DNA from 4 places in the Exiguobacterium sp. FD-YE-25-4 genome. Region 4 is predicted to be linked to each of the others. Evidence: riboswitches for the same ligand, from Rfam matches in the RefSeq annotation. Region 4 holds a riboswitch; each other region holds the start of a gene.

Region 1 (7,564 bases), 490 kb from region 4:
TTGATGAGTTAGTCGACGGCCGACGTGCCCACGTCCTGCGCGGTCAGAACGGGTACGAAGTCGTGCGGGTCGTTCATCCATCCATCACGGACTATCCGGCCACGACGTTCCGTGGGGAGTGTACGGACAAGGAAGTCGAACGGCTGATTTTTGAAGACGTCGATGTCCTCATCGCCATCGGGGGCGGGAAGCTCGTCGACACGGCCAAACTCGTCGCCTATCAACAGAACGTGCCGCTCATCATCGTCCCGACACTCGCCTCGAACTGTGCGGCGTTCACGCCTCTCAGCGTCGTCTATCGGGAGGACGGGAGCTACGACCGCTACGACATGTTCCGCGTCGTCATCGAACGGGTCATCGTTGACTCGCGGGTCATCTCGCGCTCTCCATATGAATACTTCCGAGCCGGTGTCATCGACACGGTCGCGAAGTTTTACGAGGCCCGTTACTTGAGCGGTGACAGCTCGGTCGACGCGGGCGTCAACACCGGGCTCGTCTTGGCCGAGCAGTGCGGGCGTCTCGTCGAACTTGATTTGAGCGAGCACACTTTTGAGTCGTATAGTGACGACGTCCGCTTCGCTGTCGATCACGTGCTCGCCATCGGAGGTGCCGTCGGAGGATTTGGTGACGCCGGGACACGGGTCGCCGTGGGCCATGCGGTCCATAACGCTCTTAGTCGCTTCGAGTCGACGCACCGTTTCTTACACGGGGACAAGGTCGGCTTCGGCTTGATCGTCCAAGAGCGGTTGCGGTGCTCGGCCGATACCCCGTATTTGGAGGCTTGGCTAAGCGAGTTCGGTGCCCCGACGACGCTCGAGACGCTCGGGGTCGGGTCGAGCGACATCCCGGTATTGGTCGACTCCGTCATGACGGAGACCGAGCTGCAACAGTTGCCAAAGCCGCTCGATAAAGACTTTCTGAAAATAATATTTGAAAATTTGCAATTTTCTATTTACAAATAAAAGAATTGAAAGTAAGATGATAACAATTAAATAGACCGATTGCTTATCAAGAGTGGTGGAGGGACTGGCCCTATGAAACCCGGCAACCAGATCATTATGATCATGGTGCTAATTCCAACAGACGGAACGTCTGGGAGATGAGCGTGTCCGACTTTGTCTTGTCGTGCCCGCCACTCTTCATGAGTAGCGGGCTTTCATTTTGGAGGAGGAAAAACAGATGAACATCAAACAGAAAACAGCACTCGCAGGAACTTCACTACTCGCCGCCATCGTACTCTCGGCGTGCGGTCAATCGGACGCGAGCGAATCGCTCAGCACGGAGTCGCTCACGATCGGCGTCACGGGCGGTCCACACCAACAAATCGCCGAAAAAGTGAAAGAACTCGCGGCCGAGGACGGCCACGAGCTCGACATCAAAGTGTTCAACGACTATAACACCCCGAACACGGCGCTCGCCGAGGGCAGTCTCGACGTGAACAGTTATCAGACGCTCTCATTCCTTGAACTGCAAAAGTCCGACAAAGGCTATAAGATCGACGATGTGTTCAAGACCGTCGCGTTCCCAATGGGTCTTTACTCGGAAAAGTTGACCGACATTGAGGACTTGAAAGAAGGCGACAAGGTCGCCGTCCCGAACGACCCGGCGAACGAGCTGCGCGCACTCCGTCTCTATGAGACAGCGGGCCTCATCACGCTGAAGGAAGGCTTGACGGACAAGGCGACGAAACGCGACATCGCTGAAAACCCGCTCAACCTCGAATTCATCGAGCTCGAGGCGTCTCAGCTCCCGACCCAGCTCCCGGAAGTCGCACTCGCGGCCATCAACACGAACTTCGCGATGGGTGCCGGCCTGTCGATCAATGAGGACGCCTTGTTCCACGAAGACACGGTCGACAACCCGTATCCGAACTACGTCGTCGTCCGCACCGATAACAAGGATGACGAAGTCGTCGAGACACTCAAATCGTACTATCACTCGGACGAGGTCCGGACGTTCATCGAAGAGACGTTCAACGGCTCAATCGTCCCGGCGTTTTAAGGAGGGCCTATGATCGCACTAAAAGGAATCACGAAGACGTTCACGGTGAACAAAGGTGCTGTCACCGCACTCGACGACGTCTCGCTCACGATCGAGAAAGGCGAGATCTTCGGCATCATCGGTCGAAGCGGGGCCGGCAAGAGCACGCTCATCCGCATGATCAACCTGCTCGAACGCCCGACCTCGGGCCAGGTCGAGATCGAAGGACAGGACATCACGAAGCTCGACAAACGTGGGCTCTCAAAACTCCGCCATCGAATCGGAATGATCTTCCAACACTACAACCTGCTCAAGACGGCGACCGTCGAAGATAACGTCGCCATCCCGCTCCGGCTTGAGGGTCTCGACAAGGCAACGATCCGCGCTCGCGTCGACAAATACCTCGACATCGTCGGCTTGACGGACCATCGAAAACATTATCCCGAGCAACTCTCGGGCGGACAGAAGCAACGTGTCGCCATCGCCCGGGCCCTCGCGCACGAGCCGGATATCCTGCTCAGCGACGAGGCGACGAGCGCGCTCGACCCGGAGACGACCGAGTCGATCCTCGACCTCTTGCTCGACATCAACCGCGAGCTCGGACTGACGATCTTTTTGATCACGCACGAGATGGAAGTCATCGAGCGCATCTGTGACCGGGTCGCGGTCATCGAGGCCGGCCGAATCATCGAGGAAGGGGACGTGCTCGACGTGTTCTCGGACCCGCAGCATGCGACGACACGCAAGTTCTTGAAGACGAACCTCGATGTCCCGAAAGAGGTCGTCGAAGAGTTGAGCACGCACGGGATGCTCGTCAACTTGTCGTTCATCGGTCATCAGAGTGAACAGGCCGTGCTCGCCCAGTTGACGAAACGGTTCGGCTTGCTCCCGAATATCATCGGGGGCGGCATCAAAAAGCTAAAAGGCGGTCTCGTCGGCAATCTACTCGTCCATTTGGACGGGGATGAGGCCCAGACCGACCAAGCCGTCCGCTTCTTAGAGGCGAGCGGTGTGAAAGTGAAGGAGGTGACGAACCGTGCTTCAGTTTTGGGAAAATTGGGGTGACTTGATTTGGACGGGGACGATCCAGACGCTCACGATGACCGGCATCGCGCTCGTCATCTCGACGTTGATTGGACTGCCGCTCGGGACGCTTCTCGTCTTGACGCGACCGAACGGCCGGCTCGCCAATCGTTATTTCTACGGGGCGTTATCAAGTGTCATCAACGTCGTCCGTTCCATCCCGTTCATCATTCTCTTATTCTTCATCCTCCCGTTCACCCGTTTTATCATGGGCACGACGATTGGCGTCCAAGGCGTCCTGTTGCCGCTCATCGTGTTCACGGCCCCGTATATCGCCCGGCTCATGGAGTCGGCGCTACTCGAGGTCGACCGTGGGGTCGTCGAGGCGTATGAGGCGATGGGCATCTCGACCCGTAAAATCATCTGGTACGTGTTGATCCGGGAGGCCCGCTCTTCAATCGTGCTCGGTTTGACGATCGCGACAATCGGTTTGATCGGGGCGACCGCGATGGCAGGACTCGTCGGGGCCGGCGGACTCGGCGATATCGCTTACCAATACGGGCATCTCCGGTTCGAACCGGAGGTCATGTACGTGACCATCTTCGTCTTGATCCTGCTCGTCCAATCCATTCAATCGTTCGGTAACCGCTTGGCGGCCCGACTCAAGAAGGCATAAGAAAAGAGCTCTGCTTCGGCAGGGCTCTTACTTGTTGTCGAGCAATCGTTTCAATTCGGCGATTCGGTCATGGCGCGGGATGAACGTACGAATCTCTTTCTCGCTGAACCCGATTTGAATCCGATTGTCGTCGACGACGATCGGACTCTTCAAGATTTGGGGGTGCGACGCCACAAAGCTGTACAGCTCACGGAGCGACATCTCGTCAAGTTGGTCCGCCGCTTGTTTGTACACGCTCTTTTGGACGGACAACAGGTCGGTCGTCCCGTTCTCGGTGAGGCGGAGCATGTCTTTGAACTCGGTGAACGACATCCCTTGATCGGTCAATTTTTTCTCGATGAATGGGATGTTCTGTTCGCGTAACCAATCAATCGTCTTACGGGAAGAACTGCAGCTTGTATGTGTGAATACGGTGACCGTCACGGCAACCACTTCTCCTTTACGTAAGTATGGACTTCTCTATTTTCTCTCATTCATACGTTTCGAACGCGAAATATGTTTCAAATCACATATACTTTTTATCGCCATCGGACGATTTGTCGTCAGTCAGTTCGGGTACATGACGAAAGAGACCATAACCGAGGAGGGATTTACATGTTTGATTACACGGTCAAGACGGACCAGACGGTCGAAGCGGTCGTCGAGAAGCTGAAAGCGACGCTCAAGGAAGAAGAGTTCGGAGTGCTCTGGGACTTTGATTTGAGCGAGACGCTCGAAGAGAAAGGCCAAGCGATCGACGGGGACTATCGCATCCTTGAAGTATGTAATCCGAAAGAAGCGAAGAAAGTCATCACGACACATCGGGAAGGCGGCTATTTCCTGCCTTGTAAGCTCGCTGTCTTCACGAAAGATGGGTCGACCCATGTCGGGATGCCGAAGCCGACGAAACTGATCGAGCTGATTGAGGATGAGTCGCTTCAATCGATCGCCCACGACGTCGAGACGCGACTGACGCGTGCGATTGATCAAGCCGTATAATTGAATGAGCGAACCCGTCCATGAGAGTGGACGGGTTTTTTCCTGTTCCTCCTTAAAGTCATATAATGGTAAAATTGGTACAAATAGATTTTAAGGGGCGGATGATTTGAAAAAGTTAGCCAGTGCACTCGTATTATCCATGGGCTTATTGGCCAGTTGCGGTGGGGAAAAGCCAGACGTCGTGAACTTGTCGTATGTCGATGCGCATTGGACCGTTAACAAGTATTCCTTAGAGCAACCGGAAGCCCTCGAATCGGTCGATGAGACGTTACAGGCCTGTACCGGGGAATTGACGACTGAATTGAAGGGAGACTTGACGGTTTACGATACGGTCATCGCGAATCGCCATCAGATGACCGATACGGGAGATGAATATGCATATAAATCGGTGACGTACATCAAAGGCGATGAGCATTATGCACTTTGTCGCGATATGCTCTCGGAACGCTTTCAAGCCGAGGTCATTGAGTCATTCCCCCCATTCGTTGATACACAGAACGGGAAGCGAATTCAACGAAACCCTTTCATCGAACCTGCCGACGAAACTACTCAAGCAGAATTCCTCGATACGGATGGATTATTGGAGCCGAATAATGCTGTCGAACCTTTTCCTGATACCATCGTCACGTTCATACCGGCCTTCCACGGCGAGGTGGAATTGACCATTGGAGATCGACAACTCGCTTTCCCAGTGCTTATGTTCGACCCGATGATGGCACACATAGATGAGGTAAAAATCGCAATCGGATATCATCCCGATGAAAAGAAACCCTATGTTTTATTGATGCTCGCGGACCTCTATTTCACAATGAGTCCGCTAGATGAAATTATCGACCCGGTAAAAGGAGAACAGTCGTATGAAGAGTTGACAGTCAAACGACTGCCACTTCGTTCGGAACTATTACCCGACAAATCCTATCCATTGTATGAGTTCAATTATACCCGTGACGGGAAAGCGGTGACCGAAATCGCGACCATTACATATCGTGCCTCTGAACTGTTGACGATTTCTGAACAAAAGGCGCTTAAAGACAATCCGGACGAGCAGTATATGCCGGTTGTGTCAGGGCCACTGATTTACCTACACGAGAAACGGTTCAACAGCGAATCGATATTGACGTATCCGACCGTGCTGCGTGCGGCCGGTAACGAGATGGATGACCTCATTCAAGCAATCGCCTCGGCTGAGCCGACGAAGCGCACGGGTGATCAAGGGAACTATCCTTATCTCACAATCGTCGACGGACTCAAGGGACAAGAGTTCGAGGTGACATATAAACAGCGCTCGAAGAAGCTAGATATTTACGTGACGGACCGATCGACCAAGGAGACGTATAAACTGACGAGCGAAGGGGCAGAGACGTTCTTGTCTTACTTCCCTGATTTGAAGACGAAATGAGTGGGTTGAACATGAAGAAACGAACGTTGGCGGCAATGTCGCTCTTGTTGATGACGGCGGGTTGTTCGGAAGACGTGGACGTCGTCCGCTATGGCCATATCGAGGAACACTGGCAGGCCGAACGGGTCACGATGAACAGTCAAGAGCCTGTAGTGGATGCCGAAACAATCTTGAACCAATGTGAAGATGAGGAACGATTGACCGAACTAGCTGGAGAGACGTTTTCCATACTCGGGATGGCCTACGCGACCCGCGCCCCGTTTATGAATGACGACTATGACGGATACGCCTTCGACGAAGTGACGTATGTCGAGGGAGATGCGGTCTATGCGCTCTGTAGGTCGCATCAAATGGATGGGATCCCAGGGTACCAAGCCGTCGAGCTCGAGGCACGGCCGTCTTTCTTAAAAGACGAAGTTGGCACTGAAGTCTCGTTCCTTCCGAACGTCCATGTCGCGACGGAGAACGAGCGGGCCTCGCTACATGAGCCGGACGCCTTCTACGAGAATGGACAAGATATCGAGCCGTATCCGGTCACGCTCATGAGGATGTCCCCCGGATTTAACGGCACGGTCGAGATTGGGATTGGAGAATGGGGCTTCTTTAACCCATCCTTCGACTTTTCGCCGAACCTCAGACAGTTTGATGTGTTCATCGCACTAGGGCGGGATACGGAGACGAACCTGCCTCATCTGCTCATGTCCTATGGCGGGGACGGGGCTCGCTACTCTTCATCCATTCTTCAAGATACCGACCTGCTCAATGGGGCAGACAGTCTGACCTTCCGTCGGGTATTCGAAGGTGGAACGATGGAACCGTCGAAACAAATTCCGCTTTACGATATTACGGTCGAGGTGGACGGACAGATGGTGACGAAGACCTTGTGGATGCGGTTCAAACCGATCCCGTTGCTCAGTGATTCTACCGAGTTAGAGAAGGTTTCGATTGCTTACCTCCATAAGTATCCGTACCACCGTGAAGTCCCGCTCCCTTATCCGGACGCCGTCAGCGTGAGTGGCGAGGCGTATGATCGATTGGTCGAAGCCATCGAGACCGCGCGCCCGTCGACGAAGAGCGGTGAAACGGAAGATTATAAGTATTTGACGCTATTGCGTGGAAATCTTGGGCAACAGTTCGAGGTCAGCTACCAGCAACGGTCGAAAAAAGTCGATGTCTATGTGAAAGACGTGAAGACCGGTGAAGTGTTCAAACTGTCGAGCGTCGGGGCGGAGACGTTCCAAGAACTGTACCCGCAAGCGTTCGAATGAACAGATTGGACGTGAATCAGGGAGGGATGCGCTGTTGAAACGCATGTTAGCTGGATATGTCATCTGCGCGGGACTGTTGCTTGGAGGTTGTGCCAGTAGCGAGGAAGACGTGGATCCGTCTCGTATCGAGTACCAAACGATACATACTGATGGGGACTACGGGCCGACACGCACCATTACCGACGCTGAGACGAATGCCGAGCTTGACCGAACGACCGAAGAAATCAAATGGGAAGACCA
Region 2 (7,564 bases), 440 kb from region 4:
ACGCTCCGGGTGGAACGGCCGACGCCGACGGTAGACGAATGAGCTGATGCCATACTCTTCCGTCTCCGGCGTGTGCACATCTGTCTCAAGTTCTTGAATCCACCCGGCCGCATGCATCGCCTGTTCGAAATCGAACAAATTGACATCCAACAGCTCGGTCAATTCCACGTTCGCATGGACAGACGTCAACAGCTTCGCGGTTGGGTTGAGCGCCTTCAACAGTCCGGTCATCTCGCTGAGTTCGGTCTCGGTCACGCGATCCGCCTTGTTCAAGACGATGATATCGGCGAATTCGACTTGGTCGACGAGTAGGTCGACGACTTCGCGGACGTCCGTCGCGTCAATCGCCTGCTTACGTTCATGGAGCGACTCGCCCGAGTTGAAATCTTTTAAGAACCGAAACGCATCGACGACGGTCACCATCGCATCGATATAGACTCGGTTCGTCAAATCGATGCCGAGGGCGTCATCAGCATATGTAAACGTTTGGGCGACCGGGATCGGCTCTGAGATCCCGGACGACTCGATGATGATTCCGTCGAGGTCCCGGTCGTGCGCAAGCTCTGCTACCGCCTCGAGCAGGTCCTCACGGAGCGTGCAACAAATGCAGCCGTTCGATAGTTCGACCAACTTTTCGTCCGTTCTCGAGAAACCGCCCTGTTCAATCAATCGCTCATCGATATTCAACTCGCTCATGTCGTTGACGATGACGGCGTATTTCTTGCCCGTCCGATTGTTCAATATGTGGTTCAATAGTGTCGTCTTACCGCTTCCTAAATAACCGGACAGCACGGTGATCGGGATTCGTCTCATTCTACCCACTCCTAAATCGTAATCGTTACTTTTTAGATGATGACGGGTCGGTGACGTCTTGTCAAGAAAAAACACGCCCGTTTCCGGACGTGTTCTCCTGCTTATTCTTCTAACGCCTTGCGTTCGGCCTCTGAGCGTGGATAGGCGTTCGCCTGCCACTCGGCTCGATAAATCGAGTCGAGCTGGGTCAGACCGACCTCATCCGCGTCCTTATCGGCATCCACACTCGGCGTCTCATCCCACCGCGGATTCAAATACGTATGATCGTCTTCCCGGTTCGCTTCCAACAGCTTTTGAATCCCGACCCGGGCGACCGCCGCGAGCGCCAAACCGATTCCCGCACGAACGAGCAATCGTTTTACCATCTTCGTACCTCCTTATCGACCAAACCGATAGAGCGGCATCCCTTTCACATCTGTATCAATTTTAAAGACCGAACCTGCGTCCGGATGGGCCTCGAGCGCCGCGTCATCCATTCCTTCGCGCGCCGTCGTGATGGCAAGTTGTTTCAAGTCATCACCGACGAAACAGCATGACGTGACGTTCGGGGCCGGCACGAGCACCTCGAGCACTTTTTCACCCGTCTTCGGGTTCCAGCGCGAGACGCGTCCGCCCGCAAAGTGGGCAATCCATAAAAAGCCGTCTTCATCGGATGTCATACCGTCCGGGAATCCTTCCTCATCTTTGAAATCGATGACGACTTCCCCATCCCCGAGTGTTCCTGTTTTCAAGTCGAACGGGTATTTGCGGACCGTCTCGGTCGGTGTATCGATATGGTAGAACGTCGAGTGGTCCGGAGACCATGTCAGACCGTTTGACAGCGTCAATTCACTGAGCATGACCTCGGTCGTGCCGTCACGGTTCAAGCGATAGAGCGTCGCCTCGTTCTCCTCGTCGTTGAGATGAAGCGTCCCGGCAAAGATTCGTCCGTACGGGTCGGCCTTTCCGTCGTTGAAGCGAAGATCCCCTTCCGGGTCATCGAGTTCGACGAGTTTATCGAGTCGCTTCGATCCCTCGTCCCATTCATAAATGCCATCTTTCAAGCCGACGACGACGCCGTCTGTCACTTTCGGGACCGCAAACCCGATCTGTTGTCCCATATCGAACGATGACAGCTCATCTTCCTTTTCGTCGTACCACCAAAGTGTGTGTCCTTCGATGTCGACCCAATAGAACCGTTTCAGTTCAGCATCCCAACACGGGCCTTCCCCAAGTGTATTTCTGACTCGAATCCATAACGCAGCGTTTACTGTCTCCATTGAATTGCCTCCACTCTCTACATTGATTTCAACTGACTATTCCCTGAGCAGACAAGGTCTATTCAAGATTTTTCAAAATCGTTCCGCAGAGTTGGGGGCGATGTCCGTCTTTCCTTCACCGGAGCGGCTCTATGAAAAAAAAAAAAACTCCTTGAATCATTCGATTCAAGGAGTCCACTTATTTCGCACCTTCGACGTTCATATGTTTACTGCGCAACTGGCCGCATGCCGCATCGATGTCAGTCCCGTGCTCAAGGCGGACACCGGTGTTGATGCCACGCTTCTTCAAGACATCATAGAACGCCATGATGTCCTCCGAGGTACTGCGCTCGTATTGGATATGCTCGTTGACCGGGTTATACGGGATCAAGTTGACGTACGACTTGTCCTTAATATCGTCGATGAGCGCCGCCAATTCCTCGGCGTGCTCCGGTAAATCGTTCACTTTCGACAGGAGAATATATTCGAACGTGATTCGTTTGTTCGTCTTCTCGACGTAATACCGGATGGCCGGCATGAGCTTGTCGAGCGGGAACGCCCGGTTGATTTTCATGATTTGCGTCCGCAGCGCGTCGTTCGGCGCATGGAGCGACAGCGCCAAGTTGATGCGCAAATCGAGGTCCGCGAACTTGTAAATCTTGTCGGCGAGTCCGCTCGTCGAGACGTTGATTTTACGCGGCGCGATCGCGAGACCGCGCTCGTCCTTGACGACACGCAGGAAGTCGACCAAGTTGTCAAAGTTATCGAACGGTTCGCCGATCCCCATGACGACGATATGGCTGACCCGGGCCCCTTCGCCGACTTCGTCCAAGTAGTGTTGAACGGTCATGATTTGTTCGACGACTTCGCCCGCCGTCAAATCACGTGTCTTCTTCAAGAGACCGCTCGCACAGAAGCTGCAGCCGATATTGCACCCGACCTGCGTCGTCACACAGACCGAACGGCCGTACTTATGTCGCATGAGCACAGTCTCGATATAGTGCCCGTCGTGTAGTTTAAGTAAAAATTTGACCGTCCCGTCGCCCGCCTCTTGTTTGACGAACAGGTCTTGCGTCGAGATGACGTATTCGGCGGCGATCGCCTCACGCACCTCGGCCCGTACCGAGATGTCCTCGATTTGTTTCACTCGGTCGATGTAGAGCGAGTCCCAAATTTGTCTCGCATGGAAGGCGCTGTATCCCCAAGAGACACACGCTTCTGTCAGCTGATCGAACGTCAGCCCGTATATAGATGGTTTCATTGCTATCTGTCCTTTCTTCAATCCGCATACGTACCATTGTAGCGGACGTGGACGACGGGTGCAACGTTCTTATAACGGTGGAACGGGACGCGAAATATGCCGCTCGAACGCATACGCCAGACGGATCAAGTCACGTTCGGCATAACTCGTCCCGGTGAACGACAGGCCGAACGGCGCCCCGCTCGCTTTCAAGCGATATGGGATCGTGATGGTCGGATGCCCGGCTTTTGCCGCCATGTCATAGTTCAAATCGTGAGGCAAGACGAGCGCGTGCAACTGCTGTTCGTTTAATAGGCGGTCGAGTCCGTCCGTCTTGGCGTCACGCACGTCATCGAGCCGGCGCGTCAAATAGGCCGCCTCGATGAGACGTCCCGACAATCTTTCCGCTTTCTCGAACGTCTTTTGTCCGTGCGGGATCGTCTCAGGATGTCTGTTGTTCCAGTCCATCAAATCCGACAACGTCTCGTACGGGAGCGTCGTCGTGGCCAGGTACGCCTCGATCCCGAGTTTGAACTCGTGGTACAAAATATCGCCTTGGTCGAGTGTATCATGGGCGGGCAGTTCGACTTCGACAAGGTCGATGCCGCTCTGTTTCAACAGCTCGGTCGTCTCACCGTATAATGCTTGTTCTTCTGCTGATAAATCAGCTTTGACGATCCCGACACGCATCCCGACCGCTTGGCGCTCGTCGAGGCACGTCCGATACGGCGGGCCGGCCGGGAGGTTGAGTGTCGCCGGGTCCGCCGGGTCTTCCCCTACCATCGCCTCAAGTGCCCTTACCGCGTCTTCGAGCGTTCGTGCCATCGGTCCCGCCGTGTCTTGCGACCGCGAAATCGGGATGATGCCACTCCGACTGATGAGGCCGACGGTCGGTTTGATGCCGACGATGCCATTGTGCACGCTCGGATGGATGATGGAGCCGCTCGTCTCGCTACCGACAGCGAGCAGTGTCAGGTTCGCTGCGACCGCAGAGGCCGAACCTGAGCTCGAACCTCCGACATCGAGCTTATCCCCATATGGATTGAGCGTCTGCCCACCGACACCGCTCCAGCCGTTCGGCATGCCCTCGGTCAAAAAGTTGGCCCATTCGGACAAGTTCGCTTTCCCGAGGATGATGGCCCCGCTCGCTCGCAGGTTTTGGACGAGATGGGCGTCCCGGCCTGCGAAGTGATGTTCGAGGGCGACGGCCCCGGCCGTCGTCTTCATGAGTCCGGCTGTCTCGACATTGTCTTTGATCAAGACAGGGATGCCGAGTAGCGGCAAGCGTAACCCGCGACGAAACGCCCGGTCAGCCGACTCGGCCTCGAACAACGCGTCCGGGTTCACTTGAATGACCGCCTTCAGTTTGTCGTTGAACTGGGCGATCCGGGTCAAATAGTAGGCCGTCACGTCACGTGCCGTAAACGTTCCTTCTTTATATCCGCGATGGGCAGATTCGATATCGAGTTCCATAAAATCAAATGTGTCAGTCATATTGATTCCTCCTTTGGTCACTCGATGGTATTCGCTATCGACATTTGATTTCCTGTTTTCGTTCGCCAACGAATGTGTAACTTGGTACACTGAAAGAAAAGGGAGGTTACTATGAACCGTTCGTACGTACTCGTCTTATTGTCCGTCTTTGCCTTGTTCTTCTTACAGTTATATGCCGGGGACGCCCCGTATACGCTACCGCTCTCCATCGTGCTCGTCATCCTGATCCTCGGTGCCACCTTGCTCCAACTACGGCGCAAGCCAAACCGTTGACGCCGCTTCAAATCTGATGGTATGATGCTGTCACCAACTACATATCGATATCTTGAGTGAACGAGAGACCTGGCTCTATGACTTCACAGCAACCTGCTACGGCAAGGTGCTACTACCAGCAAGGCGATTGCCTTGGCCGATATGACAGAGCGCTCATGTCGATGACATGGGCGCTTTTTTTGGGAATGAAGATGAGGGGGACAAGATAATGGAGAAAGCAACATTCGCAGGCGGCTGCTTTTGGTGCATGGTGACGCCGTTCGAGGAACAACCCGGCATCGAGTCGATCGTATCAGGTTATACGGGAGGTCACGTCGACGATCCGACGTATGAACAAGTGAAGACAGGGACGACCGGACACTATGAGGTCGTCGAGATCACGTTCGACCCGACGCTGTTCGCTTATGAGCGACTGCTCGAACTGTATTGGATTCAGACCGATCCGACCGATGACGGCGGTCAATTCCAAGACCGAGGCAGTCAATATGCGCCGGCCATCTTCTATCATACGGAAGAACAACGTGTGAAAGCAGAGCAGAGTCGCGACGCGCTCGCGGCGAGCGGACGTTTCCAACAGCCGATCGTCACGAAGATTTTACCGGCCGACACGTTCTATCCGGCCGAGGAGTACCATCAAGACTTCCATAAAAAAAATCCGGCCCACTATAAAGAGGACCGGAAAAAATCTGGGCGTGACGCATTCATCGAACAAGCCTGGTAAGCGAAAGACGGGTCGTCTGACCCGTCTTTTAGCTTTTAGCGATTCCGAGCATGAATCCGGCCACGACGATGAGGCCGATACCCATAAAGACGAAGACACGTTCTTTCGTCGTCTTCTCTTCTTTTAATAGATAGATCCCGCCGAGCGTCGCCACGACGACGTTCAATTGCGACAAGGCGAATGACGTCGCGATTCCGACTTCACCGCTCGACACGAACAGCCCGAAGTTCCCGATCCCCCAGGCGATCCCGGCCAAGATGTTTTTGAACGTCTTCGGATCGAACTTCTTCACATCTTTCTCACGCAGGCTGAACAACAGCGCCGCGACGAACATCCCGACCGACTGTGGCAAGATCGCCGTGATCCCGTCGACCTCGAAATAGTTCGTCAGGACGGCGTACGTCACGTAACCGATACTCGACACGAGCAGAACGAGCAAGCCTTTCTTCAAGGCGCCGCTGCTGTCGCCGTCTTTGTTCTGCTGATACGACGTCAACGCAGCCCCAATCACGATGAGAACGAGCGCCGAAAATCCGAGCCATAGTTCGGTCGTCGTTTTCCAGTCTCCGAGGACGATGACACCGAACAACGATGTACCGAGAAGCTGCATGCCGGTGCTGATCGGCATCGCCTTCGAGACACTTAAAATTTGAAACGATTGGAACTGTAAATATTGTCCGAGTGCCCAAAACGCGCCGGAGATGAATCCGGTCACGATTGCGAGCGTCGTGAACCCGGGATTGAACACGAGTGCGATAATGACCGCCATCACCATCGCCCCGATTGTCGTCCCGATCAACTGTTGAATCGGCTTCCCGCCGACCTTTGAGACGATGAGCGGGATGCTCCCCCACATCAAGGCAGGTAAGAGTGCGAGTAAAATCATTTCCATACATGACACCTGCTTTCGTAATATAACATCATTTGTGATTTTCCCACGTTCAGTGCTGATTAAACTTTGTTCAAAAAAATTAAAAATAGCCATTGCCAAATGTTTTACTAGGATGATATAATAATTTTCGAACGGGGCATTAGCTCAGCTGGGAGAGCGCCACGCTGGCAGCGTGGAGGTCAGCGGTTCGAGCCCGCTATGCTCCATTATTGAAGTCACCACTCATTCGAGGGGTGACTTTTTTGCGTCGCCGCTCGGTTTAACTCATCCGCTAGCGGGTAATGATTGTAAGACATCATTATTCTAAAGGGGGACTTATCATGGACCGAGCCTCTGTCGAAGAGACCATTTTAGCCGTCATCGACTGTATGCGGGCAAGCAATCATTGTTTCTCAAAATGCTTACAAGAAGAAGACTTGTTGATGGTCGCCGAGTGTATCCGGCTGACGAAAGAATGTTCGGAAGTGTGTGCACTCGCCTTGAACGCGCTCGAGACCGATTCGGCTTTCACCAAACCGATTGGTGCACTCTGCGCCCAGGTGTGTGACACGTGCGCCGTCGAATGTGGCCGCCACTTGCACGACCATTGCCAACGCTGTGCCGAAGCATGTCTCCGCTGTGCCGAAGCATGCCGCAACCTCGTGGCCGCATAATCGCTTTTTAGTCTAACGATATGTTAGACTTTTTTTATACTTGTTTTTACGAGAAAGGGATCAATTATGCCACATTCAATTCTTGCCATCGACGTCGAGACGGCGAACCGCGATAGTCGCAGCATCTGCTCTGTCGGCTGGAGCCTGCTCGTCGACGGTGAAATCATCGAAACGAACCAACTGCTCGTCAATCCGGAGGAAGACTTCGATGCCGGCAATATCCGGGTCCACGGCATCCGG
Region 3 (7,564 bases), 480 kb from region 4:
TTCCCGATGGCAAAGGCGACGCGCCAACCGGACATGTTGAACGCCTTCGACATCGTATATACCTCGATGCCGACGTCTTTCGCCCCCTCTGCCTGCAGAAAGCTCGGCGGGACATGTCCATCAAACCCGATGCTGCCATACGCGAAGTCATGGACGACCATCAAGTCCCGCTCCTGGGCGAACCGAACGGTGTCATCAAAGAAGGCTGGTGTGGCCACGGCCCCCGTTGGATTGCTCGGATAGTTCAAATACATGAGTTTCGCCCCTTCCGTATCGAGCGTCTCATAGTCAGGGAGGAAACCGTGCTCCTCGCGTAAGATGAGATCACGGACGACGGCACCGGCGAGTCGTGCCCCGGAGATGTAGTCGGGATAGCCCGGGTTCGGCAGCAAGATGCCGTCCCCTGGCTCGAGCACACATTGCGGCAACGTGATGAGTCCGGACTTGGAACCGATGAGGATCGCGACTTCCGTCTCGGGATCGACTTCGACGCCGTACTCATTCAAGTAAAACGTCGCCACCGCTTGTTTCAGACGGGCCTGACCGCGGAACGGACCGTATTGATGGGTCGAGGCATCAAGAAGCGCCGTCTGAAGCGCGTCGCAGATCGGGGCGGGCGTCGGCAAATCCGGCGTCCCTTGACCGAGTCGGATGATATCGCGACCGGCCTGTTCAAGTGCTGCGACTTCATCGGCGAGTCCGACAAAATGTTGGGGTGGTAAAGTTTTAAGTAAGTGTGAGCGTCTATCTGTCATGAATAGTCCTCCTATGCAAAAAAACACCCCTTTCCGCGGAAAGGGGTGTCGGGATACGGACGTATTCAAACAACCACCTTTCCATCTCTCAAGGTCACCTTGCTGGAATTAGCACAGTATTGGAACAATCTGTTGCTGAAGCTTCATCGGGCCAGTCCCTCCGCTTCTCTTGATAGAAAGTGTTTTTATATGCGATTTGTCTTTTTGTAATATGTCACTTAGTTAACCAAACGTTACCAATCTTGTCAATCCTTTTTCGAAAATGGGTGTGGCCTATTGAATCCCGATAAAAAAAAGGTCATAGTACAAAGTGAACACTATTCTACAAAATTTAAAAGATGAGGGGATGGACCTTTGGAATTAAATCGTCAATTGATTTGGAAGTTGAGCGTGATCGGATTGATTCTGCTCGTCCTATGGAAAGTCATCAGTGAACCGGACACGATTTCTAGTGTGTTGCACTACACGTTCCAGTTGCTGACGCCGATTATCATGGGAATTGCCATCGCGCTGCTCCTGAATACCGTCCTGTCCTATATAGAAGAACGGTTTCAATTAAAACGCTATCAAGGTTTGCTGATCGTTTATATCGTCTTCATCGGGATTCTTGTCATCTCCGCTGTGACATTGTTCCCGCGCATCTACTCGAGTGTGGCCTCACTCATCGAAGAGCTCCCGTTCTACATCCGACAGATTGACGGGTTCCTCGCCCAGTTGAACACGTACTTGAAAGAGTACAACGCGACGATCGCCCAAGCTATCGATTTCAGCCGCTTCGAGGAACGTTACTCGGGCTGGGTCGAGACCGCAGTCTTGTCGTCGGTCAGCTACGTGTCGAGCTTCACGATGACGCTCATCAATTTTTTGATTGGGATCGTCATCTCAATCTATCTGTTAAAAGACAAAGAGGTTTTTGCCCGCATGTTCAAGCGGCTGTTATATGCGATGTTCCCGGTCGCGTCGGCTAAGACGACGATCGACATCTTTCAAGAGATGGATTACATCTTCAAACGCTATATCATCGGGAAGTCGATCGACTGCCTCATCATCGGGGTGTTGGCCGTCGCCGGTCTGTTGATCATCGGGGCACCTTACGCGCTTCTACTCGGCGTCATCGTCGGCGTCTTGAATTTTATCCCGTACGTCGGTCCGCTGCTCGGGATGATTCCGGCGTTCATCATCACCTACTTCTATGACCCGTTCACGGCGCTCATCGTCCTCTTGTTCATCTTCTTGTTGCAACAATTCGACGGACTTTGGCTCGGCCCGAAGATTCTCGGCGACAGCGTTGGCATCACCCCGTTTTGGGTCATCACCTCGATCATCATCGGGGGTAGCCTGTTCGGTCTCGTCGGGATGTTCATCAGTGTACCGGTCACGGCGATGATTCAAGTCGTGTTCTCTCGGTTGATCGACTACCGGCTCAGCCGAAAGAATTTGAACGAATTATTATGACACATTGACGATTTATGTTGACACATTTCACGGAAATATCATAATCTTGAAGAGAAGACAGTCCAATGCAGAAAGGAGAGGTACCGATGTCAGTCATTCAACGCTCGCACGTCCAAGTTCATATTGACCGGCAGGCGCCTCTCCGTGATTTGAATCCGTGATGTCGCCTGCCTTCCGAGGCATGCCTAAGATCGTAGGGACGCGTATGCCTTTGAGCATGCTGCGTCCCTTTTCTTATTCTATCAACTAAAGCAGGTGACCTTAATGATTCAATCACTCAAACAGCTCGACCGTAACATTTGGATCCGCTTCCTCGGAGAGACGATCACCGGTGTCATGATGTTCATGATCGCACCGTTCCTCGTCCTCTACTATAGCGACAAGCTCGACAGTTATATCCAGGTCGGGGTCATCATGGCGACCGGACCGATCATGGCGCTCATCGGATCGGTCGTCGGTGGACGGCTCGCAGACCTGTATGGCCGCAAACCGATCATGATGGCTGCCATTCTCGGCGACGCCCTCGCCCTCGTCGGTTTCGCCTTCGCCGAAACGTTTTGGCCGCTCCTTCTCTTGAACGCCATGCTCGGTTTGACGAACTCATTGTTCCACCCGGCCGCAAGCGCGATGGTAGCCGATGTGACCGAGCCCGAACAGATGAACGAGGCGTTCGGTCTGTTGCGGATGGGGCACAATATCGGGGCTGCATTCGGCCCGCTCCTCGGGAGTGCCGTCCTCTTTATCGACCGGCAGTATATCTTCTACTCGGCCGCTCTCGTCTTCGTCTTGTACGCACTCGTCCTCGGTCGCTTCATCCGGGAGTCACTCCCAGAGACGACCGATGTCGACACGCCGTCGAACCGGGATGTCCTGCGCGTGTTCTACAATGACAAGGTGTTCCTCGTGTTCATCTTTGCCGGTGTCTTCATCTCGATGGGCTTCTCGCTCATCGAGAGCATGCTGCCCCTCTTCTTGAGAGAGTCGATGCCATCGTACACCGATCGTGAGAACCCGTTCGCCTATATGCTCGCCTTGAACGGCATCATGGTCGTGTTGTTCCAGTTCCCAATCGCTTCGAAACTCGGCCGCAAGCCGTTCGGCAACGTCATGCTCGCCGGGGCGACCATCTTCGGGGTCGGCATGATTCTGATCGCCGTCATGCCGCGTCTCCTCTATTCACTCGGGACACCGTACCTCGTTCTCGTCAGCGTCTTGCTCGCGGTGTACGCCTTCTATACGCTCGGCGAGATGATCATGTCCCCGGTCCAACAGACGTTCATCGCCTTGATCGCTCCGGAGAATATGCGCGGTGCCTACAACGGGGCCGCCAGCATCCAATGGTTGATCGGTGGGGTGACCGCACCGATCATGGCAAGCTTGTTCTTCGACCAACGCGCCGGACATATCGCGTTGATCCTCGTCGGGGCGGCCAGCTGCGTGTCGGGACTCATCTATTGGCAACTTGGACGCCGCGTCAGCGCAGCCGAAGCGAAACAAAAGACAGCTTGACTTATAAAACCACACTGAACCTAGTCGTTTAGTGTGGTTTTTGATTTCGTTCGAATATCATTAAATTTTGAATTTTTCATTCGTTTATTCTTTACAAACATAATGATTCTTTTTTATGATGATACGGTTAAGGAGGGATCTTTCATGGAAAGGATCGATAAACAGAAAATTGTGGACAGCGTGCCACAAAAAGGTTTTTTCGGACAGCCTAAAGGCTTGTTCACGCTATTCTTCACTGAGTTTTGGGAACGGTTCTCGTATTACGGGATGCGCGCCATCCTCGTGTTCTACATGTACTACGAAGTATCTGAGGGCGGTCTCGGTCTCGACCAGAATGTCGCCTTGTCAATCATGTCGGTATACGGCGCACTCGTCTACATGTCGGGGGTCATTGGGGGATGGCTCGCCGACCGTGTCTTCGGGACGTCTCGGGCCGTCTTCTTCGGCGGCGTGTTCATCATGCTCGGTCATATCGTCTTGTCGATTCCAGGCAGCCTGACGTTCTTGTTCATCTCGATGGCACTGATTGTCATCGGTACGGGCTTGTTGAAACCGAACGTTTCAAGCATCGTCGGTGACCTGTATCACGAGACGGACCGTCGTCGTGACGCCGGGTTCAGCATCTTCTATATGGGGATCAACCTCGGTGCCTTCATTTCACCTTTGATTGTCGGTGGAGTCCAAAAGAGCTACGGCTTCCATTGGGGCTTCGCACTCGCCGCGGTCGGGATGTTCATCGGTCTCGTCGTCTTCCTCGTCACGAAGAAAGGCAACCTCGGTCTTGCCGGTTCATATGTACCGAACCCGTTGACGCCGTCTGAGAAGAGAAACGCGATCAAGTATACGACGATCGCGGTCGTCCTCATCGGTGGCCTGTTGGCCGTGCTCATCCCGCAAGGTTTGTTCACGATCAACACGTTCATCGGCCTCGTCGGTGTGTTCGGGATCGCCATTCCGACGATTTACTTCATTATCATGTATCGCAGTCCGAAAACGACGGAAGTCGAACGGTCACGGATCATCGCCTACATCCCGCTCTTCATCGCCTCGGTCATGTTCTGGGCGATTCAAGAGCAAGGGGCGACGATTTTGGCCAGCTATGCCGATAAGCGGACCGATCTTGAATTTTTAGGGATCACGCTGTCACCGGCCTGGTTCCAGTCGCTCAACCCGCTGTTCATCATCATGCTCGCACCGGTGTTCGCATGGCTTTGGGTCCGACTCGGTGACCGTGAGCCGAGCATCCCGACGAAGTTCGCGTTCGGGATCTTGTTCGCAGGGTTAAGTTTCTTGGTGATCTTGCTCCCGGCCTATTTCGGAGGCCCGGACACGCTCGTCAACCCGCTCTGGCTCGTCCTTAGCTACTTCATCGTCGTGCTCGGTGAGCTCAGCCTGTCGCCGGTCGGTCTGTCGGCGACGACGAAACTCGCCCCGGCCGCTTTCTCGGCCCAGACGATGTCGCTCTGGTTCTTGTCGAACGCTGCGGCGCAAGGGATCAACGCTCAGCTCGTCCGTTTCTATTCACCGGAGAACGAGATGCTCTACTTCGGGATTATCGGTGGCGCGGCCATCGTGCTCAGTCTGATCCTGTTCGCACTCGCCCCGGTCATCAAAAAGTATATGCGCGGCATTCATTAAGCGTAAAAGCCCATTCCTCGGCCGAGGAATGGGCTTTTGTATGCTTTGCTTATTTACGGACTTGGATGAGCGACAAATAGCGGTCGATCAAGTCATGGTTGAAGTAATCGTGGAACCGGTCCGACTTGAGCGATTGGATCGACTCATGGAAGGTCGCCGGGAGTGACGAGATGCCTTGACTCTCGATTTGTTTGGCCGAGTACTCAAACAAGTCGTCCTCGTTCGGTGATGACGGCTCAAGCTGTTGCTCGATCCCTTCGAGTCCAGCGTAAATCAGGGCCGCGAGGGCGAGATATGGGTTGGCGCTCGGGTCTGGGTTACGGACTTCGACGCGTGTCGCACTGCCGCGTGACGCCGGGATTCGAATCATCGAACTGCGGTTCGACGGGCTCCAACAGATGTTGACCGGTGCCTCGAAGCCTGGAACGAGACGTTCATATGATTCTGGGAGCGGGTTCGTGAAGATGGCCGTCGCACGGGCATGCTTCAAGATGCCTTCGATGAAATGACGGGCTGTGATCGACAGGCCGTAATCCGACTCCGGCTCTTCGAACGCGTTGACCGTCGGATTGCTGTCCTTGTCGTTCTTCCAGACCGAGATGTTGAGGTGCATCCCCGAACCGTTCACGTCGCGGAGCGGTTTCGGCAAGAATGACACTTTCGCGTTTTTCTCTTGGGCTGCCAACGTGACGATTTCTTTGAAGAACTGGATGTTGTCGGCCGTATGCAACGCGTCATCGTACTTGATGCCGATCTCGTGCTGGGCCGGTGCCACTTCATGGTGGACCGCTTCGATGTTGAAGCCGACATCGCTCAACCGGTTGGCGATATGTTGACGTACCTCATAGCCTTTGTCTTCCGAACGTGTCGAGAAGTATCCGGCCTCGTCATAGAACTCTCCGTTTTCGTCGAAGATAAAGAATTCCGGCTCGGCGCCGACGAAGATCGAGTATCCGTCACGAGCAGCGCGCTCGAGGGCATCCTTCAAGACGTTGCGCGGGTCGAACTCATACCGTTCCCCGTCTGGCGTGCAGACGTCACAGAAGAACGCGAGGATGCTCTCGTCCCCGTCCTGTTCGTAGCGTGGACGATCTAAATCCGGTCTCAAGAATAGGTCTGAGTTTTTGATGGAAGAAAAACCAGCGATGGATGAACCGTCAAACATCGTCTTCCCTTCAAAAACTTCCGGCAACAATTTTGCAGAGAGAGTCAATAGCTTCAAGTCTCCAAGCACGTCGGAGAAGTACATATGGATCTGAGTGATCCCTTTCTCCTGAACCGTTTTTTCAATCTCTTCTTGCTTCTTCCTGTTGCCATCCTTGTCAGTTCCGAATAGATTAGCCATGATTCTAAAAAACCTCACTTAAGTTATTTGACAGATCAACACTGTCATGACGTACCTTGCGTACGCTTCTCCTTAAGTCATAACCCACTTTAAAAAATGTTAAACCCCTAATTTGAAACATCAGGCTGAAAGTGGCTCATTCCGCCGTCGCTTGTTATGATGGGGAGAGACTGAAAAGAGAGGAAGAACGCTGTGAACATTTTTATGACCGGTGCGACCGGATTTTTAGGAGGGCGGCTCGCCCGCGAGTTGATTCATCGAGGCCACACGTTATGTGTCCTCGCCCGCACGCCTGAAAAAGTGGAGGCGATGTTCTCGCAGGACGAACGCCGCTCGATGACAGTGCTGGCTGGGGATTTGACGGCCCCGTTCCTTGGAGCGGACGATGAGTTTATCAAAAAACATGAGCGGAGCTTCGACTTGGTACTCCACATGGCCGCGCTCGTCAAATTCGACGAGGAGCTCCGCGATGAGCTGTTCGAGACGAACTTGACGGGGACTCAGCAATCGCTCAACCTCGCGAAAGCTTTGCACTGCCCCCGCTTTTTCCACGTCAGTACGGCCTATACGCTCGGCGCACGCGAGATCGGAGATGAGACGTTGTATGCGACCGATCAGACGTTCCATAACCCGTACGAGGAGAGCAAGGCCCATGCCGAACAAGCCGTTTGGGAAGCCCGGCATGACCTGGCCGTCTCCATTTTCCGGCCCGCCATCATCGTCGGTGACTCGAAGACCGGCGAAGCCGATTCGAAGTTCACGATGTACGGCTATATGCGGGCCCTGGAAGTGTTCAAGCGTCGACTCGAACGCAAAGGCGCGCCTGTCGGCCCGATCCGACTCCTCGGCTCTGAGACGGGCA
Region 4 (7,564 bases):
GCTCGATGTAGTTGAGGAGACGTTGATAGTGCGTGATGATCAAGCAGCCGAACTCTTCTGAGCGCATTTCGTTGACGCCTTTGGCGACGACTTTGAGCGCATCGATGTCGAGACCTGAGTCAATTTCATCGAGGATGGCGATGTTCGGTTTAATCATCATCATTTGAAGAATCTCGTTACGTTTTTTCTCTCCGCCTGAGAAGCCTTCGTTCAAATAGCGGTGTGCCATTTCTGAAGGGATTTCGAGGACGTCCATCTTCGCATCGAGTTCACGGATGAACTTCATGAGTGAGATTTCTTGTCCTTCTTCGCGGCGTGAGTTGATTGCTGAACGCAAGAAATCGGCATTCGTGACACCACTGATTTCAGCAGGATACTGCATCGCGAGGAACATTCCGGCTTGCGCGCGCTCGTCAACTTCCATGTCGAGTACGTCTTCGCCGTTCAAATCGACGCTTCCGCCTGTTACTTCATACAATGGATGTCCCATAAGTGCCGATGCGAGTGTAGATTTACCCGTCCCGTTAGGACCCATGATGGCGTGAATTTCGCCACCTTTAATTTCAAGATTAAGACCTTTGACGATCTCTTTTCCTTCGATTGAGACGCGGAGGTCATCAATTTTCATGTGTGGTACGTTAGACATTCGGATACCCCTTCCGTTTTCTCGCCATTTTTGGCGTAGATTAGATATATTCTAATCTTAATCTAGGCAATTTTTTATTTCAAGCGACTCACCTTATTATTCATTCTCAATAAAACTTAAATGTTGAGAATGAGAATATCGGGAAATCAAGACTTTATCCAACTTTTTCCTCGATTAAGGCCAAACTTGTTTTCCGTTCTTTCAAGGCGCCGGCGAAGAAGAAGGCGCCGCAAGCCGTCAACACGGCCAAGCTTCCAAACACTGGCAACGCGGCGTTATCAAACCCATCGAGCAACACCCCGCCGATGACAGGGCCGATCGTCTGACCGAGCGCCGTCAACCCCATCGCCCCGAAATACGTCCCGCGCAGGTGAGCCGGTGCCAATTCGTCCGTCAATACGTCCGTCATCGTGAACATGAGCACCTCACCGATTGTGAAGATGACCATCGCGATGAACAACACCCACGTCTCGGTCGCAAAACCGATGAGCAGGAGCCCCGTAGACAACGTTCCGACGCCGAAAAAGAGTGACTTGATCGGCGACACGCGAATCCCGAAGCGCATGATCGGATATTGGACGATGAGGACGGTGATCGCATTGACCGTCAATAGATAGGCGAACAAACGTGAGCCATCGCTGAAGCCGTCATGGAACGCGATGAACTGCGGCAACGTCGCATTGAACTGACTATAGCCGATGATGGCGAAAATCATCCCGATGATGACGTAGCGGAACGTCTTATCTTGTTGTAACACACGGAACGTCTCCGTCAAGCGCGGCCGGACTTTGACGCCGTCCCCTTCCTCGAACGGATATTTCCGGAACAACGTCGAAATGACAAGACCGTATAACACATAGACGCCCGTGACGACGAAGAAGGCGCTCTTCGCCCCGGTGAGCGACAACACGACCGCGAGCAATGGACCAATCGCCGCCGCGATATTGATTAAAAAGTAGCGGACATTGTAGACGATGACGCGCTGGTCCGGTTGCGTCGTGTCGCTGATGAGCGCGCGGGACGCCGGTTCGAGGAACGACCGTGACACGCCCATAAGTACCGAGAACATGTAAAACCAAAATAATTCCGTCACGAGCGCGAACCCGCTGAACGTGATCGCATTCAAGGCGATCCCGATGAGCATCAACTGTTTGCGCCCATAGCGGTCAGACAGCGTGCCCCCAAAAAAGCTCATGAATAACCCCGATAACGCCGAGATGGCGAACACCGTCCCGATGACACTCGCCGAGAAGCCAAGCGTCGCAAGATAAATCGCAAAAAACGGCATAACAAAAAATGTCGACAGCCGGGCAAAAAATGTACCAAATAAGACACCCAGCGTCAGCGGATGAATGTGTCGTATGTTCATCCGGATCCCCCCTTTTTCTACATATATGTAGTGTACTTCTATTGGTGCGTCAAAACTACTCCAAACAAAAAAGGCCCGGGATGTCCCGAGCCTTGACGACAATTATTGTTTGACCGGTACGACTGCACCTTTGTATTCGTCCAAGATCCACTGTTGTGTCTCTTCTGATGTGAGGACTTCAAGGAGTGCCTTGACGCGCTCGTCGTCTTCGTCGCCTTCACGTGTGACGATCAAGTTGACGTAAGGTGAGTCTTCGCCTTCGAGGGCGATCGCGTCTTCGAGCGGGTTGAGGCCGGCATCGATCGCGTAGTTCGTGTTGATGAGGACCGCGTCCCCTTCACCGTTGTTGAACGCTTGCGGGAGAAGTGCCGCTTCAACGTCCGTCTTGAACTCCAAATTTTTCGGATTGTCGACGATGTCTGAAACCGTCGCGTCCGTCGTCTTGCCTTCTGCGAGCGTGAGTAAGCCTTCTGATTGGAGCATCGTGAGGATTCGTCCGTGGTCAGCGACTGACGAACTCATGATGATTTCAGCGCCTTCTGGCAGCTCATCGAGTGATTTGTAGTCTTGTGAGTAGACACCAATCGGCTCGATGTGGACGCCGCCGGCTGATGCGAATTTGTAGTCTTTATTCTCAGCCATTTGCGACTCGAGGTACGGCTCGTGTTGGAAGTAGTTTGCGTCGAGTTCGCCGTCCGCGAGCGTTTTGTTCGGGAGGACGTAGTCTTGGAACTTCTTGATTTCGAGCGTATAGCCCTTCTCTTCGTAGTCGTCTTGAATGTGCTCTAAAATCTCAGCGTGCGGGACGTTTGACGCACCGACGACGAGCGTCTTGTCATCGCCCGAACCTGATTCTGAATCTCCGCCGCAAGCTGCGAGAATCGTGAGTGCTGAAGCTGCTGTCAATCCGAGTACTGTTTTCCATGATTTCATTATAAAACCCCTCCAAATTTTCTATTTAGATCAAGCGGAACGCTTGTCAATTACTGATACGAGTCGATCGCCGATGAACTGGATGACGAAGACGATAACCAAGATTAAGACGGTCGCGACGAACGTGACGTCACTCTGTGAGCGCTGGAACCCTTCGAGGAACGCCAAGTTCCCGAGTCCCCCGCCCCCGACGACCCCTGCCATCGCCGTATAACCGACGATGGCGACGATCGTGACCGTGATGCCTGACACGATGGCCGGCAATGCTTCTGGGAACAACACTTTATAGACGATTTGCCATTTTGTCGCACCCATCGATTCAGCCGCCTCGATGACGCCGCGGTCGACTTCGCGAAGGGCGAGCTCGACCATCCGCGCATAGAACGGAGCCGCACCGATGATGAGCGCCGGCAACGCTGCCGTCGATCCGAGCATCGTCCCGACGACGAGTAACGTGAACGGGATGAGCAAGATGATCAAAATGATGAACGGGATCGACCGGAACACGTTGACGATTGCGCTGATGACCGTGTAAATCGGACGGTTTTTCATCATGAGCGGTTCGTTCGTGACGTATAAGAGCATCCCGAGGGCGAGACCGATGACGAACGTCGCGGCTCCGGCGACGAGCGTCATATAGAGCGTCTCCCACGTCTGTTCTAACATGACTTGCCAATCTACATTAGGAAACATCGCTTTCTACCTCCACTTCCACTGCCTGTGATCGGATTGAGGCGATGGCCCGCTCGACTTCAGCCGGCTCTCCAATCAATTGGATGAATAATGTCCCGAGGGCACCGACTTGTGACTGCGTCACGTTCCCGCCAATGATGTTGAAGCCGATGTCATGTTGCTTCAACACTTCTGACAGAATCGGTTGCTCGGCCGTCTCGTTCAAGAATTTGAGCTTGACGATTTGACCGCTCGGATAACGCGCTTTCAAGTGCTCGAACGTGAGCGACATGTCTTCGACCGCGCCGATCTGTTTGACGAACTCTTTCGTGATCGGCTGTTCCGGATGTTGGAACACCTCGGCGACTTGTCCGGTCTCGACGACCTTCCCGGCCTCCATGACGGCGACGCGGTGGCAAATCTTTTGGATGACGTGCATCTCATGGGTGATGAGGACGATCGTCAATCCGAGCTTTTTATTGATGCTGACGAGCAGTTCGAGAATCGAATCGGTCGTCTTCGGGTCGAGTGCGCTCGTCGCTTCATCGCAGAGGAGCACTTCTGGATTCGTAGCGAGCGCACGGGCTATCCCGACTCGCTGCTTTTGACCGCCCGATAGTTGCGACGGATAGCTGTCTTCCCGTCCGCCTAAGCCGACGAGTTCGACAAGTTCTTGGACGCGGCGTTTGCGTTCGCTGGCCGGTACCCCGATGAGCTCGAGCGGGAAGCTGATGTTCTCAGCGACCGTGCGCGACCATAATAGGTTGAAGTGTTGGAACACCATCGAGACGTTTTTACGTACCCCGCGTAGTTCCTTAGGCGTGAGCTTCGTCAGCTCGCTGCCGGCGACCACGATTTCACCGCTAGACGGTGCCTCGAGTCGGTTGAGCAAGCGGATGAGCGTCGACTTCCCCGCCCCTGAATATCCGATTATTCCAAAAATTTCGCCGCTTTCGATGGTAAGCGACACATCATCGACCGCCTGGACCCGACCGTTTTTCGTATCGAACCATTTGGCCACATTGCGTAGTTGAATCAATCCATTTCCCTCCTGACAACAAAAAAAGTACGCACGTTTGAGCAAACGTGCGTACTTTATCGGTACGGACAACGATTGCTCTCATCTTCCAAGGTTTACACCTTGCTGGAATTAGCACCATTTCGGATTGCTCCGCGGTTGCTGGGCGTCATAGGGCCAGTCCCTCAGCCTCTCTTGATAAGAGTGGTTGCGTATTTGATTAGCTTTATCATAGCGACACATTATTTTCATGTCAAACTATTTTTTTCAGACAAATTAAAAAAAGGTGCCATCCGAGGATGACACAGAACGTAGCACCTTGAGTCACTGAAGGACAACCCATAGATGAACCTCTTTTGCCCGATCAGAGCATTCATCCTTATATGGGGGATTTTTACCCGATCATCACTCGGTCTTCGAACGGACCATGCAATTACGCGACCGGTGCCCCGACGCTTGATTTTTTTGGGGGACAATCGAAGGGAAGGTCCACCTGAAATCGCGTAAGCTCATGCAACGGTTGTTCGAAAACGTCTTGCTGACGGGAAAATCTCGACCTATGTTGTGTTCAAGTAAGATGTTGTAATGAATATATCATTCGTGAACTTTCTGTGTCAACTGATTATTTAAAATTTTCAGATTATTCTAATCATCCTATCTCATTTGACGAAAGATAGGACGTGCTGGACGTTTTGAAACGCATACAAACGATCGCGAACTTGGCCATTTTCCAGCTTCAATAGCGCCGGGACGCTCATGACTTGATACGCCTCGAGCTCGTTCGGGATAAAGTTGGCATCGCGCTTTTCAATCTGGAGTTCGGGGTCGACGGCCTCGACGACCGAGAGCATCCGCTCGGCCACGGCGCATGTACCGCACATCGGGGCGTATATATATAAGAATCCGTCAGTAATCATTGTTCTCACCTCTCCTCTAAGTATATGAATCCGGACCGGTCGGTTCAAAAGTTGTGCTCAAATGGAAAATTCTGAACATTTCAACATTTTATATTGACGCTTGCTAGAAAGAGGCATAGTATGGTCATTAACTTTATTGCTTTTGTACATAACAGCATACCAGTAGAAAAGGACAGGTGAATCCCCAATGACGGAAGAGAAGCTTACCAGAAAACAGTTTTTGATGAACGTCTTGAACGGCCTCAGTCTTGCCATCCTCATCGCCCTCATCCCGAGCGCCTTGCTCGGTGAATTAACGAAAGCCATCTTACCTTATGTTCCGTCACTGCAGTTCATCTTAGATGCAACGACAATCGCGATGCGTCTCTTACCGGTCATCATCGGTGTCGCCGTCGCCATGCAGTTCGGACGCTCGGCACTCGAGGCCGGCACGATCGGCATCGCGACCCAAGTCGGGAGCGGCGCCATCCGCATCGAAGAAGGGGCGTTCATCATGGCTGGAATCGGTGACGTCATCACGGCCGGTGTGACGGCCGCTCTCGCGACGTTCCTCGTCATGCAGTTGTCGCCACGCTTGAAGACATACACGGTACTCGTCTTACCGATGACGGTCATCGTCGTCGCCGGAGGGATCGGGGCGTTCCTGCTCACTTACATCTCACAAATCACCACATACGTCGGGACGATCATTATGACGATGACGGAACTGCAGCCCATCGTGATGGGTATGTTGATCGCGATGGCGTTCTCGCTCATCATCGTCTCGCCGATCTCGACGGTCGGCATCGCCACAGCGATCAGTCTGTCTGGTGTCGCGGCCGGGGCCGCCAACTTAGGGGTCGTCGCCGCCGGTTTCGGTCTCGCCATCGCCGGCTGGCAGATGAACGCGACCGGAACGTCGATCGCCCACTTCCTCGGGTCACCGAAGATTCAAATGGCGAACTTCGTCCGTCGTCCAATCATGATGTTGCCCGTGCTCGCCAATGCGGCCATCCTCGGAGCGCTCGCAGGCATCCTTCGTATCGAAGGGACGCCGATCAGTGCCGGTTTCGGCGTCTCCGGCCTCATCGGGCCAATCAACGCCTTGCATTTGATGCCGGGGGGCTTCGCGCTCTGGAACGTCATGCTCGTCATCGTCTTGTTCGGACTCATCCCGGTGACGCTCGGAATCATCTTCTACCGCCTGTTCAACCGGACGTCGCTCATCCAGCCTGATCATTACCGCCTCGATTTCGAATGAACAAAAAAGCCCGGCTTCTCGTGAAGAGAAACCGGGTTTTGTTTAGCCTTGAATCATCGCTTCGTATTCTTCGGCTGACATGAGTTTGTCGACGTCTGACGCGTCGTTCAACTCGACTTCGATCATCCAAGCGCCTTCGAACGGTGCTTCGTTGACGAGTTCTGGTGAATCGGCGAGTGATTCGTTCACCGCTGTGATTTTCCCAGAGATTGGAGCGTACAACTCTGACACGGTTTTGACCGACTCGACCGAACCGAACGGCTCATCAAGTAAAATCGTGCCGCCGACTTCAGGAAGTTCGACAAAGACGATATCCCCTAGTTCGCTTTGTGCGAAATCCGTGATCCCGATGCGGGCCACGCTTCCGTTCACTTCAACCCATTCGTGCTCTTTTGAATAACGTAGATTGGCAGGTACTTTGCTCATCTTAACTTCCCCCTCAAATGAATTAGACTCACACGAGTATTATAGCACTTCGCCCCAAACGTCTGTAAACGACTTTTCTGAAAATCCGACAGTTGATTTTTGACCATCTGTCACGATTGGACGCTTTAAAAGCATACCATTGCTCGCGAGAAGCTCGAGTTGTTCGTCTTCTGATAGATTTGGCAGTTGATCTTTGATGCCTTCATTTCGATATACTTGGCCGCTCGTATTGAAGAATTTTTTGAGCGGGAGACCCGACTGTTTCCATAGCTCAGTCAACTCGTCTTTCGACGGCGTCGCCTCGACGATATGGATATATGTATAGTCGATGCCGTTCTCTTTC

What was found. Region 4 has a riboswitch for S-adenosylmethionine ahead of AC13H5_RS10485 (methionine ABC transporter ATP-binding protein). Riboswitches for the same ligand answer to the same signal wherever they lie in the genome.
Region 1: it holds a riboswitch for S-adenosylmethionine, as region 4 does, so the genes downstream of both, AC13H5_RS08010 (MetQ/NlpA family ABC transporter substrate-binding protein) here and AC13H5_RS10485 (methionine ABC transporter ATP-binding protein) in region 4, are expected to answer to the same signal.
Region 2: it holds a riboswitch for S-adenosylmethionine, as region 4 does, so the genes downstream of both, msrA (peptide-methionine (S)-S-oxide reductase MsrA) here and AC13H5_RS10485 (methionine ABC transporter ATP-binding protein) in region 4, are expected to answer to the same signal.
Region 3: it holds a riboswitch for S-adenosylmethionine, as region 4 does, so the genes downstream of both, AC13H5_RS08020 (aminotransferase class I/II-fold pyridoxal phosphate-dependent enzyme) here and AC13H5_RS10485 (methionine ABC transporter ATP-binding protein) in region 4, are expected to answer to the same signal.

The regions. Positions count from the first base shown of each region.
Region 1 covers NZ_CM168041.1:1,541,791-1,549,354, reverse strand. Annotated here, with positions in the region: gene AC13H5_RS08015 (iron-containing alcohol dehydrogenase family protein) at 1-962, shown strand, start outside; SAM riboswitch class I at 1,003-1,106, shown strand; gene AC13H5_RS08010 (MetQ/NlpA family ABC transporter substrate-binding protein) at 1,180-2,001, shown strand; gene AC13H5_RS08005 (methionine ABC transporter ATP-binding protein) at 2,011-3,045, shown strand; gene AC13H5_RS08000 (methionine ABC transporter permease) at 3,080-3,679, shown strand; gene AC13H5_RS07995 (Spx/MgsR family RNA polymerase-binding regulatory protein) at 3,707-4,102, opposite strand; gene AC13H5_RS07990 (DUF302 domain-containing protein) at 4,274-4,657, shown strand; gene AC13H5_RS07985 (hypothetical protein) at 4,764-6,056, shown strand; gene AC13H5_RS07980 (hypothetical protein) at 6,068-7,324, shown strand; gene AC13H5_RS07975 (hypothetical protein) at 7,359-7,564, shown strand, end outside.
Region 2 covers NZ_CM168041.1:1,591,156-1,598,719, forward strand. Annotated here, with positions in the region: gene AC13H5_RS08235 (GTP-binding protein) at 1-813, opposite strand, end outside; gene AC13H5_RS08240 (hypothetical protein) at 915-1,178, opposite strand; gene AC13H5_RS08245 (SMP-30/gluconolactonase/LRE family protein) at 1,191-2,072, opposite strand; gene rlmN (dual-specificity RNA methyltransferase RlmN) at 2,251-3,312, opposite strand; gene AC13H5_RS08255 (amidase family protein) at 3,382-4,785, opposite strand; gene AC13H5_RS08260 (hypothetical protein) at 4,897-5,058, shown strand; SAM riboswitch class I at 5,103-5,203, shown strand; gene msrA (peptide-methionine (S)-S-oxide reductase MsrA) at 5,267-5,779, shown strand; gene AC13H5_RS08270 (GRP family sugar transporter) at 5,808-6,671, opposite strand; tRNA gene AC13H5_RS08275 (tRNA-Ala) at 6,805-6,877, shown strand; gene AC13H5_RS08280 (four-helix bundle copper-binding protein) at 6,992-7,324, shown strand; gene AC13H5_RS08285 (3'-5' exonuclease) at 7,391-7,564, shown strand, end outside.
Region 3 covers NZ_CM168041.1:1,549,827-1,557,390, forward strand. Annotated here, with positions in the region: gene AC13H5_RS08020 (aminotransferase class I/II-fold pyridoxal phosphate-dependent enzyme) at 1-755, opposite strand, end outside; SAM riboswitch class I at 834-934, opposite strand; gene AC13H5_RS08025 (AI-2E family transporter) at 1,110-2,210, shown strand; gene AC13H5_RS08030 (MDR family MFS transporter) at 2,475-3,719, shown strand; gene AC13H5_RS08035 (peptide MFS transporter) at 3,864-5,357, shown strand; gene AC13H5_RS08040 (glutamine synthetase family protein) at 5,407-6,702, opposite strand; gene AC13H5_RS08045 (SDR family oxidoreductase) at 6,895-7,564, shown strand, end outside.
Region 4 covers NZ_CM168041.1:2,027,059-2,034,622, forward strand. Annotated here, with positions in the region: gene sufC (Fe-S cluster assembly ATPase SufC) at 1-628, opposite strand, end outside; gene AC13H5_RS10470 (MDR family MFS transporter) at 801-2,015, opposite strand; gene AC13H5_RS10475 (MetQ/NlpA family ABC transporter substrate-binding protein) at 2,118-2,948, opposite strand; gene AC13H5_RS10480 (methionine ABC transporter permease) at 2,979-3,641, opposite strand; gene AC13H5_RS10485 (methionine ABC transporter ATP-binding protein) at 3,631-4,659, opposite strand; SAM riboswitch class I at 4,738-4,843, opposite strand; gene AC13H5_RS10490 (thioredoxin family protein) at 5,298-5,555, opposite strand; gene AC13H5_RS10495 (PTS sugar transporter subunit IIC) at 5,743-6,795, shown strand; gene gcvH (glycine cleavage system protein GcvH) at 6,838-7,221, opposite strand; gene AC13H5_RS10505 (arsenate reductase family protein) at 7,261-7,564, opposite strand, start outside.